3 regions of the Nonomuraea composti genome follow, and region 3 is predicted to be linked to each of the others. Evidence: riboswitches for the same ligand, from Rfam matches in the RefSeq annotation. Region 3 holds a riboswitch; each other region holds the start of a gene.
The links. A riboswitch is a leader RNA that binds a small molecule or an ion and turns the genes downstream of it on or off. The one in region 3 is predicted to bind cyclic di-AMP.
Positions count from the first base shown of each region.

Region 1: linked by a shared signal. The riboswitch ahead of HCN51_RS62945 (hypothetical protein) and the one ahead of HCN51_RS12065 (C40 family peptidase) in region 3 are both predicted to bind cyclic di-AMP.
Region 2: linked by a shared signal. The riboswitch ahead of HCN51_RS14790 (C40 family peptidase) and the one ahead of HCN51_RS12065 (C40 family peptidase) in region 3 are both predicted to bind cyclic di-AMP.

Region 1 covers NZ_JAATEP010000008.1:194,645-197,888, forward strand. The annotation lists gene HCN51_RS14100 (alpha/beta fold hydrolase) at 1-701, opposite strand, end outside; gene HCN51_RS62945 (hypothetical protein) at 854-1,579, opposite strand; cyclic di-AMP (ydaO/yuaA leader) riboswitch at 1,769-1,903, opposite strand; gene HCN51_RS14110 (DUF5302 domain-containing protein) at 2,057-2,257, opposite strand; gene HCN51_RS14115 (methyltransferase domain-containing protein) at 2,306-2,887, opposite strand; gene HCN51_RS14120 (rod shape-determining protein) at 2,966-3,244, shown strand, end outside.
Region 2 covers NZ_JAATEP010000009.1:48,531-51,774, reverse strand. The annotation lists gene HCN51_RS14795 (C40 family peptidase) at 1-280, shown strand, start outside; cyclic di-AMP (ydaO/yuaA leader) riboswitch at 1,275-1,440, shown strand; gene HCN51_RS14790 (C40 family peptidase) at 1,514-2,071, shown strand; gene HCN51_RS14785 (hypothetical protein) at 2,185-3,006, shown strand; gene HCN51_RS14780 (M48 family metallopeptidase) at 3,018-3,244, shown strand, end outside.
Region 3 covers NZ_JAATEP010000007.1:50,566-53,809, forward strand. The annotation lists gene HCN51_RS12055 (branched-chain amino acid aminotransferase) at 1-196, opposite strand, end outside; gene HCN51_RS12060 (3-isopropylmalate dehydrogenase) at 429-1,466, opposite strand; cyclic di-AMP (ydaO/yuaA leader) riboswitch at 1,565-1,710, shown strand; gene HCN51_RS12065 (C40 family peptidase) at 1,918-2,322, shown strand; gene HCN51_RS12070 (SSI family serine proteinase inhibitor) at 2,373-2,780, opposite strand.

The DNA of each region.
Region 1 (3,244 bases), on a different contig from region 3:
GGGTCCGCCTCACCGTGCAGCACGAGCGCGGACACCTTGACCTGGGCGAGCAGCGCCGTCCGGTCCCCCGAGCCCATGATCGCGGCGAGCTGCCTGGCCGTGCCCGCCGGGTCGAAGCAGCGGTCGTAGGCCAGCCCGGCCATCGCCTTGATCCGCTCGTGGTCCAGCTCGTAGCCGGGCGAGCCGATGACCGACCAGGTCCGTACCGCCTGCTCCAGCACCGCCTCGCGGCCCTCGGCCGGCCGGCCCATCAGCACCGCGGCGGCGGCCTCGGTGGGCGGCGCCACGCTGGGCCCTGGCGTGGACATGATGGAGGTCAGGGTCAGCACCCGCCCTGGATGCCGGATGGCCAGCGTCTGGGCGATCATCCCGCCCATCGACGCGCCCACCACGTGGGCCGCCGGCCAGCCGAGGACGTCCATGAGGCCCGCGGTGTCGTCGGCCAGGTCGTCCAGCAGGTACGGCGGCGCGGCGCCCATCGCGGGCACCCCGTGGTCGTGGAAGTGCGTGGACAGGCCGGCGTCGCGGTTGTCGAACCGGACGACGTGGTGTCCCTGCTCCGCCAGGAGCTCGCAGAACTCCTCGTCCCACTGGACGAGCTGGGCGCCGAGCCCCATGACGAGGAGCAGGGGACGGCCCGTGGGTGAGCCGAAGCTCTCGTAGGCGATGTCGATGCCGTTCACGGCTGCGCGGGTGGTCACGACGACCAGAATGACATTCTGGTCGTCGCCGCGTAAAGGCCGCCGGGTGTTTATGGGGAGGGGGTCCGTTTACGGCGGGAGCCTGGTTATGGGGAAGGCGCCTGTTTATGGGGAGAGGGCTTGCTTATGGGGAGAGGGCTTGCTTATGGAGGTCAGCGCCGCAGGAGGGCGCGCAGACGCTCGCCGCCGAGCACCACGCCGCCGCCCGTCACCGTCAGGACGCCGGCCAGCAGCGTGCTACCGGCCACGCCCGGCTCCTTGGGCTCGCTCACCGGCACCACGGGGGCGTCCACGAGCCGGCCGCCCGCGTTGTCCTCGTCCTCGTCGGCCTTCGGCGGCGTCGCCGGGTTGCGGTCGCGCTCGGCCCAGGCGCCGGTGGAGAACGGCACCGGGTAGTTCTTCTTGCCCACGCCGTCACCCCACTTGGTGATGACGTAGTCGACGTCGATGTGTCCCTCGCCGCCGATGCCGTCCACGCCCAGCGTGCTGGCGTTGAACTCGCCGCCGGTCAGCTCGGCGAACGTCTTGGCGTCGAGGTCCAGCATGACGCCGCGGCTGGACGGCTCGCCCGGCCCGCGGTCGCCCACGAAGAAGGGCATCTTCTTGCCCTTGTAGACGACGTATCCCTCGGTCATCAGCGGCCAGCTCGGGCTGGCGGCCAGCCCCTTCTGCATCGGCTTGCCGCTGGCCGGCAGGCCCGTGTCACCGGCGCGGCCGGAGGCGTCGTCCCAGAAGTACGAGGCCGTGGTCGAGCCTTTGAGCAGGATCTTCTCTCCGGTGTCGGAGTCGGCGTGGGCGGCCGTGCCGGCGACGGTCAGTGCTCCGACGGCGGAGCAGGTCAGCACGGCGAGGGAACGCAGGCCAAAACAGGCGAACATGAAGCAGCAAAACCCTTCACTGGGGGACAGGGAGGTTGCACTCACGGAAAAAAGGGCGCGGCGGGGCAGGGCGCCGCGAGATCGCTACGCGGAGCGCAAGATACGAGCCTTTGGGGAAGGGGGCCGCTCAGCGGGCGGCGGCCGGGAAGACGCGGTCTGGGGGAACGACGCGCTGGTGCATGAAGTAACTTGTCCTCTCCATCACGCCTACCGGGTTAGCTGACGGGTTCGGGCGTGGAGATGCCCTACCGGCGCGTGGCCGGATTCACCCCAACGGAGGTGGTTCCCCGGTTCCCGACGTTCGGGATTCGGCGCCAACCGGCGGTCCTTCTGGGGTAAGGACCGGGTAACCGGCTGGTAATGGCGAATACGTTAGCCACGGAAACGGACACATGCCAACGTATCGGGCAAAAGATCTACCTGGTTAGGTAAAGAAAAAGGGGGCACGGCATGCCGTACCCCCGCCAGATTCCAGCCTCAGCCGCCGCTCTTGCGCCTGAATGATCTCTTACTCGCAGCCGGACCGTGCGCCCCGTGGATCTTGGATGGGTCGCCGCCCCTGCCACCCGCGCCCGAACCCGCGTGCTGGTTGCGCTTGCGCTCCAGCGCCTCGCGGAACTTGCGCTTCATCTCGTCCTCCGGAGTGTCGCTGACATCCGGCTCCGGTGCATCCGCCATGAGGACCTCCATGGTGTTGGGGACAGTCACAGCTTCGCACGGCACCGCTTATGACGCGAAACCGGGCTCACTGCGAGGTGAAGGCCAGCAACCGGAAAACCGGGTCGGGACCCCCCGAACGCCCCTGCCCGTGCCCGGTTCGCCGCGGAGCCGCAACCCGCGCCGTGCCGCTTCGGCGATGACGATCTCCGCCCCGTCCGTCGCGGGCGACCGGTCGCCCGGCCGGTGCGCGGCCTTTTTATCCACCGTCGTGACGAACACTCCCCCGGGCCGCAGCACGCGGGCCGCCTCCGCGATGACCGGACGGGCGTCGTCGAGCAGGTGCAGCAGCCAGAAAGTGGTGACCGCGTCCACGCAGCGGTCGCGTACCGGAAGCCGGCGCCCGTCACCCAGCACGACCGGCACCCGCTCCGAGGCGAGGCGGGCCATGCCGGCGGCGGCGTCCACGCCGAGCACCCGCAGGCCGCGCGCGGCCAGCTCCCTGGTGACCAGCCCGGTGCCGCAGGCCAGGTCGAGCAGCGTGCCGGGCTCGGGGATCAGACCCCGGACGGCCTCCGCCGCCGCCCGCGCGCGGGGCAGCCCGCCCCGGGTCTCGTCGTAACGCGCCGCTTCGAGGCTGTAGTCGAGCACGGTCCCAGTACAGCAGGTAAAGGGGATCCGTTCCGTTCGTGGTGTTGTGTTGGGACGGATCAGGAAACAGTCCCCGCGATGAGACTCCTCGGTCGTGACCTGGCGATGGATCTGGGAGCGGCGAGCACGCGGATCTACGTCAGACGCAAGGGCATCGTGCTCGACGAGCCCTCCGTCGTCATGTGCGACGTCCGGACGGGCAAGATCGTCCGGTACGGCGCCGAAGCCGTCGCCGACAGCGGCGGCAGCACCCACTGGCCGGTCAGCGGCGGGCTGCCGGCCGACGCCGAGCTCGCCCGGCGCATGGTGCGGCACTTCCTGCGCAAGGTGCACTGGCACCCGTACGCCCGGCCGCGC
Region 2 (3,244 bases), on a different contig from region 3:
GCGCGGCTACGACTGCTCCGGCCTCACCCAGGCGGCCTGGGCGGCGGCCGGCGTTTCGCTGCCCCGCACGACGTGGCAGCAGTGGTCGTGGGGGGCCAGCCGCCGGGTGTCGCTCGACGCGCTCCAGCCGGGGGATCTGATCTTCAGCGAGGGTTTGGGACACGTCAGCATGTATGCGGGTAACGGGCAGATCGTCCACGCGCCGCAGACGGGCGACGTCGTCAAGGTCGTCAAGCTCTCCTCTTACGGGCGGTCGCTGGTGGGTGCGGTCCGCCCGTAATCGTCCCGCTTTCGCGCGGCGGTGGGTGAGGGCCGATTTCGGTCCCTGACCGCCCGGGTTTCGGTCACGTACGGGTGCGGCCACGCGCCCCCCGCCAGGGGAGGTCGCAGGGGGTCGCCTGGCGTGGCGGCGGGACCGGGTCACGCCGGCGGCGCGGTGGTCGGCGTGGTGCCCAGCGCGATTGTCCGGTGCGGCTGGAGAGCCCGCCTTGGGCGCCGCCCACCTTGCGCCGAGCTCCACCGCGCATCGTCTCGCCGGCCCGGCGCCGGACAGGCGCGCGAAATCCGCCTGCCCGGCGCAGTGCCGCCTGTGCGGCCCGCGTGCTGGGGCGGCGCGTAGTGGGGTGCCGCGTGGTGGGGCGGCGCGTGGTGGGGCGCTGCATGGCGGGGTGCCGCGTCGTGTGCCGCCTGGCGCCGCCGCGTCGTGCGCGCATTCGTGCGCCGCGGCGCGACGAGACGCGCGTTGCCCGGGTGGCGCGTGAAACGGCGGGTCTGGGGCGGAGGGTCGGCAATATCTACGATGCTCCATCGTAGAGAGGGGCTCGCAAGGTCTTCAGAGAGGGCCACATTCAGCGGGGATGGATACGGATGGAGCCGTAGGTACCCGTGCTTCCCCCGGCATGGCGCGCATCATGGCACGGAGCGGGCGGGAGCGCTCCCAGTGGCGATACTCAGTTTGAAGTGTGACAAATGTGACGGATGTGACGGGTGGGACCTGACAAATGTGTCAATTCTGAAGTGTGAGGAGGGTCACATTTCGGTAACGGAGCCCGATGTTCCAGCAGGGATTTCGATCCTGACAAACCCTCCTGTCTGATCTTTACAGCCGGACTCACCCTTTGCCGATCCGTGACCTTTCGGCGTAGCTTCTGGCGTCGTCGCGGTGAACAAGCCATGTCCCCGCGAACCCGCATCGGTCCCTCCCGATGTGAGACAGATAAAAATCCGCCGGCCGCCCCCCGACCATCCCCACACCAGCAAGTTCGCGTCGGGGCCAGGGCGGCCTGCCGAATCCGTGCAGCCAGGAGGCACGGAGCCGGGGACCCAGCGATCCCAAGTCCCCAAGGGATCAGGGGTGAATCGGCGCGCCCATGCGTGCCGTAGGGCGACTTCCACGCCCGAATCCGTCAGCTAACCCGGTAGGCGTTCGTGGAAGACACAAGGAGAAATCCTGTCTAGTCCCCTGCAGAACCCCCGCCTGTCCCGCCTTGCCCTGAGTGGCGTTGCACTCACGATGACCGTGACGGCCGGAGGTCTGATCCTCCATGCCCCAACGGCTCGGGCGGAGACGACGAGCGATGCGGCCGTTCCGATGACGGTCAAGGCAGTGACGAGCACCGCGGCGATGAGCACGGCGGTGGCGAGCACGGCCAAGACGTCCAGGAAGGCCACGACCGCCCAGCGAAGGGCGGCCAGGCTCGCTCGGCAGCAAGCGAAGGCCCGCAAGGCCGTCGCCGTGGCCAAGAACCAGATCGGTGACCCGTACCGGTACGGAGGCACAGGGCCTGGTTCGTTTGACTGCTCCGGTCTCGTCCAGTTCGCCTGGAAGAAGGCCGGCATCAAGCTCCCGCGCGTGGCGAGCAGCCAGTTCGCCCGCATCAGGCACAAGGTCTCCTGGCGCAATCTGCGTCCCGGCGACCTGATGTTCTTCAGCGGGCTCGGCCACGTCGGCATGTACGTCGGCAAGGGCAAGATGATCCACTCGCCGCGGACAGGTGAACGGGTACGCATCGACAAGCTGAGCGGATGGCGCCGATCGTCCTTTGTCGGCGCGGTTCGTCCCGGCATGTGAAGAAGCCCCGTTCGGATTCTTGGAGGATTTCCTGGATCCGGACGGGGCTCTCGCCTGTCCGGGGACTTACGCGCTGGAGCCCGGCGCGGTCCGGGCCACTACGATCGGGCATCGTGTTGGAGCGGGTGAGCCGGCGGGCCGTGGTGGCGGGGCTGCTGATCCTCGTGCCCTCCGCCGCCGCTCCGCTGCCCGGTTCCCCCATCCTTCCTCCCGAGCTGCGCGATCTGTGGCCGGGGCGGCGGACGGCCGTGAGTCGCGGTGCCCGCTCCACGGTCGCGGGGCCGGCCGGCGCCTCGCCGACGTCGCTGGCCGAGCTGGCGCGCACGGCCGACGGTGCGGCGGTGCGGGTCTCGGGCGTGCTCGGCCGGCCCGTACGGCCGCTGATCGTCCTGCCCGAGTCCGGACGGGACGCCGCCCGCCTGGCCCGCACCACCCCGCTCGACGGGCTGGCGGCGGTCGCCGACGGGCGGCGCGTGATCGTCGTGCCCGAGGCGTTCGCCAGGCTGAACCGCACCGGCAGGGACGTCGTCCTGACCCACGAGCTGACCCACGTCGTCGCCGGCACCGGCGGCGTGCCCGTCTGGCTGTACGAGGGTTTCGCCGACTACGTCGGCTACCGCGACTCCGGGCTGCCCGTCGCGACGGCCGCCGCCGAGCTGGCGGCCGAGGTACGAGCCGGACACCTGCCGAACGCTTTGCCCGGCCCTGAGGCTTTCGCCGTGAACGGGGCCGACCCCGGCCGCCTTGCCCGGGCGTACCAGGAGGCCTGGCTGGCGTGTCGCTTCCTCGCTGACCGGTTCGGTGAGGGGACCCTGGTGAGGCTCTACCGTGAAGCCCGGGTGGCGGGCGTCGATCGGGCGCTCGCCTCGCTGGGGCTCTCCGTCGCCACGCTGACGGCACGGTGGCGCACGTACGTGCGGGATCGGCTCGTGTGAAGGGGAGGCAGATGAGCGATCGAAGAGACGCCGATGACGCGGCGCGGGAAGACGAGGTGACCGGGGAAGACCGGATACCGGATGGGGCGATGGCCGCCGTGGGGGCCGCGGGGCACGCGGACGAGGAGGCGGCGGAATCGGAGGACGCCGTCCCCGCCGGACGCCCGCACCTCGGCGGAGGGACGACGGTGCCGGGGGAGAGCGAGCCGGCGGCAGCCGCGCAGGCGCCCGCCCAGGC
Region 3 (3,244 bases):
GGTCGAGCGAGAGCGGCCCGTACGGCATGAGCCGGGCGTCGTGCCAGCCCTGGCCGTCGGTGTAGTCGATCGAGATCATGTGATCGGTGAACGTCTGCCCGAATCCCGGGTTCGCCAGTACCTGCTCCCGCTCGGCCGCGGTGCGAGCGTGGTCGGATAGCTGCACGTCGAAGCTGAGCTTCTGAGCGATGGTCATGACGTCGGTCCTTCTCTCTACGGTCTACCGAAATCTACCGGAATCCGGTCACCCCTCCGGGAGGCTGTCACACCCGTCGGGGCTGTCCGTACTTCCTATTGTCTCGCTATATGGGATGGCAAGCGGCTGATGGGGTGGTCAGCCCGGATTGCCGCCGTGGTCCGGGTACACGAAAACGCGCCCGGCAGTCCTCCTCGGACCGCCAGGCGCGTACGTACGGGGCTAGGCGGTCCTAGCCGGATACTCGCGCGGTGATGTCGTCACCGATCTGCTGGGTACTACGGCCCGCGCCGCGCTCGGCGATGTCGGCGGCGACCGCCCGCTCGACCCGGGCCGCCTCGTCGTGCAGGCCGAGGTGGTCGAGGAGCATGGAGACCGACAGGATGGTGGCGGTGGGGTCGGCCTTGCCCTGGCCGGCGATGTCGGGGGCGCTGCCGTGCACCGGCTCGAACATGCTGGGCGCCGCGCCCTCAGGGTTGATGTTGCCGCTGGCCGCCAGGCCGATGCCGCCGGCGATGGCCGCGCCGAGGTCGGTGATGATGTCGCCGAACAGGTTGTCGGTGACGACCACGTCGAAGCGCTCGGGCTGGGTCACGAAGAACATCGAGGCCGCGTCGATGTGGCAGTAGTCGGTGCTGACCTCGGGGTACTCCTCGGCCACGCGGTTGACCGTGCGCTGCCACAGGTCGCCGGCGAAGGTGAGCACGTTCGTCTTGTGGACGAGTGTCAGCTTCCTGCGCGGGCGCGCCTTGGCCTTCTCGAACGCGTAACGCACCACGCGCTCGACGCCGTGGGCGGTGTTGAGCGACTCCTGCGTGGCGATCTCGTGCGGCGTGCCGCGGCGCATGACGCCGCCGGTGCCGGCGTAGAGGCCCTCGGTGCCCTCACGCACGACGACCATGTCGATGTTCTCGGTCGGCGTGCCGGCCAGCGGCGTGGCGACGCCGGGGAACAGCTTGACCGGCCGCAGGTTGACGTAGTGGTCGAAGGCGAAGCGCAGGCGCAGCAGCAGGTCGCGCTCGAGGATGCCGGGCGGCACGCTGGGGTCGCCGATCGCGCCGAGCAGGATCGCGTCGTAGCCGCGCAGCTCGTCGAGCACCGCGTCGGGCAGCGTCTCGCCGGTACGGTGATAGCGTGCGGCGCCCAGGTCGTAGTGGGTGGGCTCGATCTTCGTGCCTACTGCCTCAAGGACCTTGAGCCCTTCGGCGACGACCTCGGTGCCGATGCCATCCCCAGGGATGACGGCCAGGCGGATGTTACGCGACTCCATGACGGCAACCATACCGGCTCGTCTCGTCTGACGAACACACCATCTCAGTGGTCGGACGTCCGGTTTGAGGGGTTTGCGACCTTTTGGCCGTTTCGTTAGAGTCCGTCGGGCCTAATCCACGCAGCCGCTGCGTGGAGCCGGGGACCCACCTTCCCCCCAGGGGCGAATCGGCGCGCCGCGCCGTAGGGCTGTCTTCCAGGCCCGAGCCCGTCAGCTAACCCGGTCGGCCGCATGGAAGGACAGTCCCCTGTCTCGCATCGGCATCACCCTGGCGGCGGCAGCCTCCGCCGGGCTCATCCTGACCAACACCCCCTCCGCACAGGCCGCCACAGGATCACCCACCGGGTCCGCCATCGACGCGGACGCCACCACCCTCACCGGCGCCGAGATCCGGCGCATCACCCTGGCCCAGGCGCCCAGGCCCGCCTGGAAGGTCGCCCTCGAGTTCGCGATGGACAAGCGCGGCATCCCGTACGTCTGGGGCGGGACCAGCGACCGGGGCTACGACTGCTCGGGGCTCATGCTCCGGGCGTACGAGAAGGCGGGGATCGAGCTGCCCCGCACCGCCCGCGAACAGTACGGGGCGTTCGACAGGAAGATCGACTGGGACCGGCTCAAGCCCGGTGACCTGGTGTTCTTCAGCGGCCTGGGCCACGTCGGGATGATCTCGAAGCCCGGCTACATGGTGCACGCGCCGCACTCGGGCGACGTCGTGAAGGAGGAGAAGCTGTCGAGCTGGCGCAGGCAGGCGTTCGTCGGCGCGGTGCGGCCGGACCCGAAGGGGGTGCGCCAGTGGGCGGAGCTGCGCGAACAGCGCCGTGAGCCGGTGCCCGCCTCACTGACCGCCACGCTCTGAGCCGAAGCGCGGGCGGCCCCGCCTTCCCCCCGCGGGGCCGCCCGCCCGCCTCAGACGGCCGGCACGATCGGCGCGGCCAGCCGCTCCACGAAGCACGGGTTGGGGTAGTCGTCGGTGAAGTCCACCGGCTCGCCCAGGTAGTCACCGCGGATCTCGACGTGCACCGGATCGAAGATCCTCGGGCAGGCCACGCCGGGGCGGAACCGGATCCGGTCGAGGTCGCCGCCGAGCTCTTCCAGCCGGTCGCACGCGGCTCCCGGCTCGGGGTGGACCCCGCCGTCGGGGCCGCAGGTGAGGAACCACTGCGCGGTGCTGCCACCGTGGTAGGTGGTGATGCGCAGGTAGGACTCCTGCGCCTGGGCCGGAGCGGCGATCAGCGCCGCCGCGGCCAGGGCGGGCAGGGCGACGGTGGCGGCACGCCGGATCATGCTCAGCGAAGCGGAAGCAGACGCACGCATGGGGGGACCTCCTCTTGAACGGATACGTAGAGTGAAGTTATCAATACTCTCCGTATCTACAAGGGGAGGTCTTCGTCACCCCGTCGAGCGCACCGCCAAGAGGCTCTAGTGGTTCGGATGCTGGGGGGCGCCGCCGTTGTCGCGCCGGTCCAGCGCGGTCTGCAGGGCCTCGGCGGCCTCGTCCTGCTGCTCTTCCGTACGGTTCCAGGCATACATGTCGTACATGTCACTCAGCTCATTTCGCGGACGCGTTCCAGTGGGAAGCCGGATCCCGGTCGCGAACCCGACCGGGCCTGATCTCGCGGTCCGGGTCACGGACCGGGCGGATGGGACTTACTGGCCGACGCAACACCGCTCGCCGCGGCGGGTCGTCGACCTGCCCTAACAGGCCCCGCCGCGGCAGGCAATGAGTACGAGCACCTGGCGCATTAGCAGCCACAGTACCCGAGGATCTGCTCGGAAGT